2 regions of the Rhizobium brockwellii genome follow, and region 1 is predicted to be linked to the other one. Evidence: predicted binding sites of a transcription regulator. Region 1 holds the regulator's gene; the other holds the start of a gene.
What was found. The regulator LexA, encoded in region 1, represses DNA repair genes until DNA is damaged. The targets are predictions, from matches to a motif close to TGTTCNNNNTGTGTTCNG.
Positions count from the first base shown of each region.

Region 2: RLCC275e_RS06915 (DUF5680 domain-containing protein) is a predicted target of LexA. The motif match lies at 2,346-2,363, and genes of this name have one in related genera.

Region 1 covers NZ_CP053439.1:1,788,598-1,792,905, reverse strand. Annotated here, with positions in the region: gene kdsA (3-deoxy-8-phosphooctulonate synthase) at 13-858, opposite strand; gene RLCC275e_RS09110 (VOC family protein) at 855-1,751, opposite strand; gene lexA (transcriptional repressor LexA) at 1,949-2,668, shown strand; gene RLCC275e_RS09100 (ComEC/Rec2 family competence protein) at 2,649-4,308, opposite strand, start outside.
Region 2 covers NZ_CP053439.1:1,366,176-1,370,483, reverse strand. Annotated here, with positions in the region: gene dnaE (DNA polymerase III subunit alpha) at 1-2,109, opposite strand, end outside; gene RLCC275e_RS06915 (DUF5680 domain-containing protein) at 2,580-3,044, shown strand; gene RLCC275e_RS06910 (ABC transporter ATP-binding protein) at 3,156-3,839, opposite strand; gene RLCC275e_RS06905 (lipoprotein-releasing ABC transporter permease subunit) at 3,854-4,308, opposite strand, start outside.

The DNA of each region.
Region 1 (4,308 bases):
GACTGTTGAACGTCAAGCCTTGGCGACCGCATCGAAGGCGAGCAGCTTTTCGAGAAGCCGCGGCATGTCCTTGAGATAGACCATGTTCGGGCCGTCGGAAGGGGCATTGTCGGGGTCCTGATGGGTTTCGACGAAGACGCCGGCAATACCGGCAGCCACTGCTGCGCGCGCCAGGGTTTCCACGAATTCCCGCTGACCGCCGGAGGAATCGCCCTGCCCGCCCGGCTGCGCCACGGAATGGGTGGCATCGAAGACAACGGGCGCGCCCATCGCCGCCATGATCGGCAGTGAGCGCATGTCGGAAACCAGCGTATTGTAACCAAAGGAGGCGCCGCGCTCACACAGCAGCACGTTCGGATTGCCGCTGGCGTTGAGCTTCTTCAGAACGTTCTTCATATCCCAGGGAGCAAGGAACTGGCCTTTCTTGACATTGACGACGCGGCCGGTCTTGGCGGCGGCGATGAGAAGGTCGGTCTGGCGGCAGAGGAAGGCAGGGATCTGCAGGACATCGACGACCTTTGCCACCTCCGCGCATTGCTCGGCGGTATGAACGTCGGTCAAGACGGGAAAGCCGAATTCCTTCTTGAGGTCGGCAAAGACCTCCATGCCCTTTTCGATCCCGATACCGCGTTCGGCCGACAGCGAGGTGCGGTTCGCCTTGTCGAAGGAGCTCTTGTAGACGAGGCCGATGCCGAGCTTGCCGCAAAGCTCCTTCAGCGTGCCGGCAACCATGAAGGCGTGGTCGCGGCTCTCCATCTGGCAGGGACCGGCAATCAGCGACAGGCGGCCGGTATTGGAAAAGGTGACCTGGCCTTCGCCTTCACCGATCCTGACTTCGGAATTCGTATCAGTGCTCATCGTGTTTCCTCGAAGGCGAAGAGCGTGCCCTGCCCGGGCGCGGGCTTCACCAGAATGCGATTGTTCTTGCGCGCGTATGTCACCCCGTTAGCAGCCAAATGCGCTTCTGTCACGGCAAGATCGGCCACAGTGAAGAGGATTGCCCGGCCGCGCAGGCCGCGATCTGCGGATGATCCGGAGATGTCGAAATAGGCCTCCAGCCCTTCCGGCGTCATCAGGTTGATTTTTGCATTCGACGCCGCGATATTGACGCCGAAACCGGTTTTCTCGACTGCCGATTGCGCCACGGCGAAGCTGACGAAGGCGGCGAAGGCGGCCGGTTCCGGCGCGCAAAGCGCGATCTCGACTATGCCGGTGACGCCGTTGGCATGCGTCTCCAGCGCGGCGCGGTCGGCCGGTAGCGGATTGACGCGCTCGACGGTAAATAGCAGGAGATCAGGCGCGCGCAGGTCGCCGGCAAAAGCTAGCTTGAAGCCGGCAATCGTCTCGGTACCGTCCGGCATCGTCATCGGCCGGGTGAACTGCAGAATCTCTCCGGCGCTCGATCCGTTGCCGACGAAATTCTGATGATCGATGCCGGCATCCTTGCTGCCGAAAGCCAGCCCCGAAAGCCCCTCCGCGCCGCAGCGGAAGCGGAACGCCCGGTTGCGGGCGGTGAAGACATTGCCTTGGCGCGCCGATGCCTCGCTCTCCTCGACACTCGCAATCCCGAGCGGCTCCAGATAGGTCTTGTCGGCGAAGAAGACGCAGGCATTCTCCGTTCCGAAGGGATGGCGCGCATCGGCGGCAACGGTGAAGCCGAGCTTGCCGAGCCTCTCGCGCGCCAAATTGATATTGACGACCGGCAGTACGACATGATCCAGCGGGTGCGGTTTGGCGGAATGCTCGTTCATGATATCCCCTCTCCTGAGACGGCAGAGATGTGTGAGAGTGCCGCCCAAGGCAAGACTTGTTTGCCAATCCGGCGAATGAAAATAAAAATCTCAACGAGTTGGCGCCAAGTTTTACGGAAATTTAGCTACTTGCGGAACACATATGGAACATATAGTGTCTGTTCTGGATTTGTTTCAATCACGAGGTCACAACGTCGATGCTCACGCGCAAACAACAGGAGCTTCTCCTTTTCATTCATGAGCGCATGAAAGAATCCGGCGTTCCGCCATCTTTCGATGAAATGAAGGATGCCCTGGACCTCGCCTCGAAGTCCGGGATTCATCGCCTGATTACGGCGCTCGAGGAGCGAGGCTTCATTCGCCGCCTACCGAACCGCGCCCGCGCGCTTGAGGTCATCAAACTTCCGGAGGCCTACAGCCCCAGCATCCAGCCGCGGCGCGGCTTTTCGCCGAGCGTCATCGAGGGCAGCCTCGGCAAACCTCAGCCGATCGCCTCCCCTGCTCCCGCAAAACCCGTCGCCGACAACGGCAACTCGGTCTCCGTGCCGGTCATGGGGCGAATCGCTGCCGGTGTGCCGATCTCGGCGATCCAGAACAACACCCACGACATCGTCGTTCCGGCCGACATGCTCGGTTCCGGTGAACATTATGCGCTGGAGGTCAAGGGCGATTCGATGATCGACGCCGGCATCTTCGACGGCGACACCGTGATCATCCGCAATGGCAGCACCGCAAGTCCTGGCGACATCGTCGTTGCTCTCGTCGACGATGAAGAGGCGACACTGAAGCGCTTCCGCCGCAAGGGTGCCTCGATCGCGCTGGAAGCGGCCAACCCGGCTTACGAGACCCGGATTTTCGGGCCGGACCGCGTCAAGGTGCAGGGCAAACTCGTCGGCCTCATTCGCCGCTATCACTGACATCGGTTAGGCCGGATTCGGTAAAGCTGTTGCTGCGCCAGTCATAGGCGCGATGGCGCATCCATGGTCGCGACAATGCGTCGAATGCGGTTGCGACCTCCAGGCCGGCGTCCGTGAAGCGCAACTCGACGGATCCGGCCCTGCGCAGCGTCTCGCCGGTGAAGAGCGTCGCACCTGAGCGGCAGCTGTTGAAACGCAGGCGGACCGACGTCACGATGATATCGGCCGCGTCGCATGCCGGGCCGAGATAGGCGGCATTGTCGATGACAGCAACCACACGACCATTGCCAAGCCTTGATGTGCACCAGGCCTTCTTGACGCAGGAAAAGCGGTTTGCTTCACCGGCCGCTGCGGCCGCCCGCATCGCGGACCTCGCTTCGTTCTGCTGATCGCGGGAAAGCTTGACGCGGTGGTCTTCTCCCACCGGAGGGATAGCAGGACCATCCAGCATCTTCGGCGGGTCATGCTTCGGCAGGACCAGCGCTCTCTGCCACTGGTCGAAGATGAAATCCGGTGGTCTTTCACGGTTGGAAGCCATTGCTGCCGCCTCGACCACCGCGACGAGACTGCCATCCTCCGAAATCACCAGATCCGGCGGCCGGGGAACCGGTAGAAGCAGCAGGATGAGCGTTGCGACCGCGATGATCGATGTGCCGGCATGGCGCAACCGGGTGCGGAGCAGCGTCAGCAGCAGAAAGCCTGCCACGGCGACCGCGAAATACCATGCGGGCAAGCGGCCGACGTCGATATTGCCACCCCAGCCGGACACCGTCTTGGCGACCGCGATCACCAGATCGAGGCCGAATCCGACGACCTTCCAAGGCAAAACGTCCAGACCGAAGGGCATGAGCAGCATCGCCAGCAGGCCGGCCGGCATGATGATGAAGGAGATGATCGGCATTGTCGCGAGGTTTGCCGGCAGGCCATAGGCGGTCAAGCGATGAAAATGCTCGATCGAAAACAGCGCGGTGGAAAAACCACCGATCAGCGAGGTCAGGAAGACGCCGCCGAAGAAGCCCGCAACCGTAACGAAGGGCCTGATGATCGACAGCTTTAGAAAGGCGTTTTCGCGGACGCGCCGGTCCTTCCACAGCTGATAGCCCGATACCAGCGCCAATGTCGCGGCAAAGGACATCTGGAAACTCGGCCCCAAGACCTCGGAGGGTGAAATGGCGAGGATGACGAGCGCCGAGAGCGCGACATTGCGCAGGCTGATCGACGGCCGGTCGAAGAAGACGGCAATCAACATGATGGCCATCATGATGAAAGCGCGTTCGGCAGAGACCGCAAAGCCGGAGATCAGGAAATAGGCGGTGACCGCGATGAGCGCGCCGGCTGCCGCGATCTTCTTCGTCGGATAGGCTTCAGCAATGCCGGGAAAGAGGCTGAGCAGCATCCGGAAGCCGACGAAGAAGATGCCGGCCGACAGCGCCATGTTGAGACCGGAGATGGCGATGATATGAGCCAGACCAGACTGGCGCAGCGCCTCCGTCGTCGCATCCGAAATGGCGCGCCGCTCGTCCGTCACGAGTGCAGCGGCAAAAGCGCCGGTGTCGCCGGGCAGGATCGATCTTATCCGGTCGCCAATGCCGCTGCGCAGCCGGTAGAGCCCTTCAAGCAACGCTTCCACCGTCGATCTG
Region 2 (4,308 bases), 420 kb from region 1:
ATAGACGATGACGCCCTGGGTTTCCTTGAGCAGGTGGTCGATCATCGGATGGATCGATTCCAGCTCTTCGTCGCCGTGCTTGCGGGCATTGTAGGTCGGGATATTCTCCATCGGGCCGGGACGGTAGAGCGCCACCAGCGCGATGATGTCCTCGATGCAGTCCGGCTTCATGCCGATCAGCGCCTTGCGCATGCCGGCACTTTCCACCTGGAACACGCCGACCGTCTCACCGCGCGACAGCATCTCGTAGGTCTTCTTGTCATCGAGAGGAATGGCCGCGAGATCGACCTTGACGCCGAGCTTGGCGACGAAATCGACCGCGACCTTCAGCACCGTCAGCGTCTTCAGGCCGAGGAAGTCGAATTTGACCAAGCCCGCCTGCTCGACCCATTTCATGTTGAACTGGGTGACCGGCATATCGGAGCGCGGATCGCGATACATCGGCACCAGCTTGGAAAGCGGCCGGTCGCCGATGACGATACCGGCGGCGTGAGTCGAGGCGTGGCGGTAAAGCCCCTCGATCTTCTGGGCGATATCGAGCAGGCGCGCGACAACGGGTTCCTTCGCCGCCTCCTCCTGCAGCTTCGGCTCCTCCTCGATCGCTTTGGACAGCGGCGTCGGATTGGCCGGGTTGTTCGGCACGAGTTTGCAGATCTTGTCGACCTGGCCGTAGGGCATTTCCAGCACACGGCCGACGTCACGAAGGGCGGCGCGCGCCTGCAGCGAACCGAAAGTGATGATCTGCGCCACCTGCTCGCGGCCATACTTGGCCTGGACGTAGCGGATCACCTCTTCGCGGCGGTCCTGGCAGAAATCGATGTCGAAGTCCGGCATCGAGACGCGTTCCGGATTGAGGAAGCGCTCGAAGAGCAGCGAAAAACGCAAGGGATCGACGTCGGTGATCGTCAAGGCATAGGCGACCAGCGAACCGGCGCCCGAACCACGGCCGGGACCGACCGGAATGTCATGCTGCTTGGCCCATTTGATGAAGTCGGCAACGATCAGAAAGTAACCGGGGAAACGCATGCGCTCGATGACGCTGAGTTCGAAATCCAGCCGTTCGCGATAATCCTTTTCCTCGTAACCCGCCGACATGCCGAGCGTTGAAAGTCGCATGTCCAGCCCTTCGACCGCCTGGCGGCGCAGCTCGCTCGCCTCGGCGCGTTCGGCCTCCTCGGCATCGTCGGTCGCACCGGTGAAGCGTGGCAGGATCGGCTTTCTGGTCTTCAGCACGAAGGAGCAGCGCGTGGCGATCTCGATCGTATTTTCCAGCGCTTCCGGCAGGTCGGCGAAGAGCTTGACCATCTCGGCCCGGCTCTTCAGATAGTGATCCGGCGTCAGGCGAAAGCGGCTGTCGTCGGAGACGATGGCGTTGTGCGCGACCGCCATGAGCGCATCATGGGCGTCGTAATCGTCGCGGGTCGGAAAGAAGGCCTCGTTGGTCGCAACCAGCGGCAGGTCGTGGGCATAGGCGAGCCCGATAATCTTCTGCTCGTGCCGCTTGTCATAGGTGCCGTGCCGCTGCAGTTCGACATAGAGCCTGTCGCCGAAGAGGCGCTTCAGCGTGAGCAGCCGGGCTTCCGCCTGAGCGGGATGGCCTTCCTTGATGGCCACGTCGACCGGCCCGGTCAGCGCGCCGGTCAATGCGATCAGCCCTTCCGTGCCTGCCTCCTCCAGCCAGGAGGCACTGATATGAACAGCCTGGTTGCTCTCGCCGCCGAGATAGGCCCGGCTGACAAGATCGACCAGCCGTTCGTAACCGGCATCCGTCGCGGCAAGAAGAACGATCGCCGGCAGCTTGACCAGGGCCTGCTGGCCGCCGCGCTTTTCCGTTTCCAACCCGTCTCCCATATCGATCGAGACCTGACAGCCGATGATCGGCTGCAGGCCTTCCTCCATCGCCTTCTGGGAGAATTCGAGGGCGACGAACAGGTTGTTGGTGTCGGTAATCGCAATCGCCGGCTGGCTGTCGCCGGTCGCCTTGTAGAGGATCTTCTTCAGCGGCAGCGCGCCCTCGAGAAGCGAATAGGCGGAATGGACCCTCAGGTGGATGAAACCCGGCGTACCGCCGATCGCCTCACCCGTTGAACCCTTTGCCGTATCCGCCATGACATGCCTTCCCAATCATCCGAATGAATCGGACGCATTGTCGGCATAGAGGGCGATGATGTCCAGAAGAAGTCCCGCGTCCGGACCGCATGATTTCCATGCGGTCCCCTGAAAACTTTAGAGCGCCATGACGATGAGCGAGAAGCTGGCAACGAACATTGCGATGGAGGTGAATGCTGCGATATCACGGATCATGTCAGTCATCGGGCTCTCCTTTACTCGTTATGTTTTCAATTTGTTCCATGTATGTTCCATTGTCAACAGGAATCTTTTCCTCCTTTCTTGCGTTTGAAAATCACAGGAACTAGGCGAGGAATCGGCTAAAGGGCCGTCGTTCGATGTGATCGGCAGCAGCCTTGCCCTTTCTCGATCCGCCGCAGGGCGACTCTAATTACTGCCGGCCTTCGTTCACTTTATGTTCTTTACATGCCAGGGTATGTTTGCCAACATCGGGCCGAGAGGAGAATGACATGCTCGATATTGCGATGCTGAACGAATTCATCGTGGAGGCGAAGGCTACGACCTATGTGGGCGGCGGCGCGGCGCGCGCGCCCTGCCGGCCGAGTTCCCACGATATCGGTTACGAACGCGGCGATTGGCGCTATCTCGACAGCTATTTCGGCGGGACCGATTTCGCCGGACAGGAAGTGGTGTGGCTTGCCGACGAGCCCGTCTGGGCGATGAATTATTTCGGCTGCGTCATTAGGCCTGAGCTCATCGACGGCACAGCAGCCGGAGCGGTGATCAAGGCTGCACTTTCGGCAATGTATCGAGACGGCCGGTTTCTTGGCGGAATGGAATTCGACCATCCGTCCGGCCGCTATATCGACCGCAGCGAAGGCGCCTGCGAGCGGTTCAGCGGCAGCGAATGCATCATGGTCGATAACCAGAAAGCCTATATGCTCGACTATCGCGGCGGACTGATCGTTCCCTGATCGCAGCCTTAAAGCGCATCGCGTCAATCTGGATTCATGCGACGCGCTTTAGGTCTTTGATTTATGCGTGTCGTTATCCCGAAACCGCTGCACACTTTTGGGCGATATGCATCAGAAATCGACGATCTTGCCGTCGGAGATCGTCACACGCCGATCCATGCGGCGGGCGAGCTCGTGGTTATGGGTGGCGATGAGGGCAGCAAGGCCGGACTGGCGCACCAGCGCTTCCAGCGCCTCGAAGACGTAGCTCGCCGTTTCCGGGTCGAGATTGCCGGTCGGCTCGTCGGCAAGAAGCAGGGTCGGCGCATTGGCGACGGCGCGGGCAATCGCAACGCGCTGCTGCTCGCCGCCGGAAAGCTCGCCGGGGCGATGCGAGCCACGATGGCCGATGCGCATATAATCGAGAAGCTGGCCGGCCCGCTCTCCGGCTTCCTTCCAGGACAGCCCGGCGATCAGCTGCGGCATCATGATATTTTCGAGTGCCGAAAATTCCGGCAGCAGGTGATGGAACTGGTAGACGAAGCCGATTTCGCCACGGCGGATGGCGGTGCGTTTGTCATCGCTCAGGCCGTCGCAGGCATGGCCGTTGATGTTGACTTCACCGCCGTCCGGATGCTCCAGCAGGCCGGCGATATGCAGCAGTGTCGACTTGCCGGTGCCGGAAGGGGCGACGAGAGCGACAGTCTCCCCCTTCGATATCGAAAAATCTGCGCCCTTGAGGATCGAGAGCAGCGTATCGCCCTGCCCGTAATGGCGCTCGACGCCGGTAAGCTTGAGAACGACGTTGCGTTTCATGAAGGCGGCATTCCTTATTCGTAGCGCAGGGCCTGCACCGGATCGAGCCTGGAGGCACGCCAGGCCGGGAAGATGGTCGCGATGAAGGAGAGCGTCAGCGCCATGGCGACGATCGAGATCGTTTCGCTGAGATCCATCTCGGCCGGCAGCTGGCTGAGGAAATAGACCTGCGGATTGAAGAGCACGGTGCCTGAAATCCAGGAGAAGAACTGGCGGACGGATTCGATGTTGACGCAGACGAGAACGCCGAGCAGCACACCGGCAATGGTGCCGACGATGCCGATCGCCGCGCCGGTCATGAAGAAGATGCGCATGATTGCGCCGGCGCTGGCACCCATGGTGCGCAGGATGGCGATATCGCTGCCCTTGTCCTTCACCAGCATGATGAGGCCGGAGATGATGTTCAGCGCCGCGACGAGCACGATCAGCGTCAGGATCATGAACATGACGTTGCGCTCGACCTGCAGCG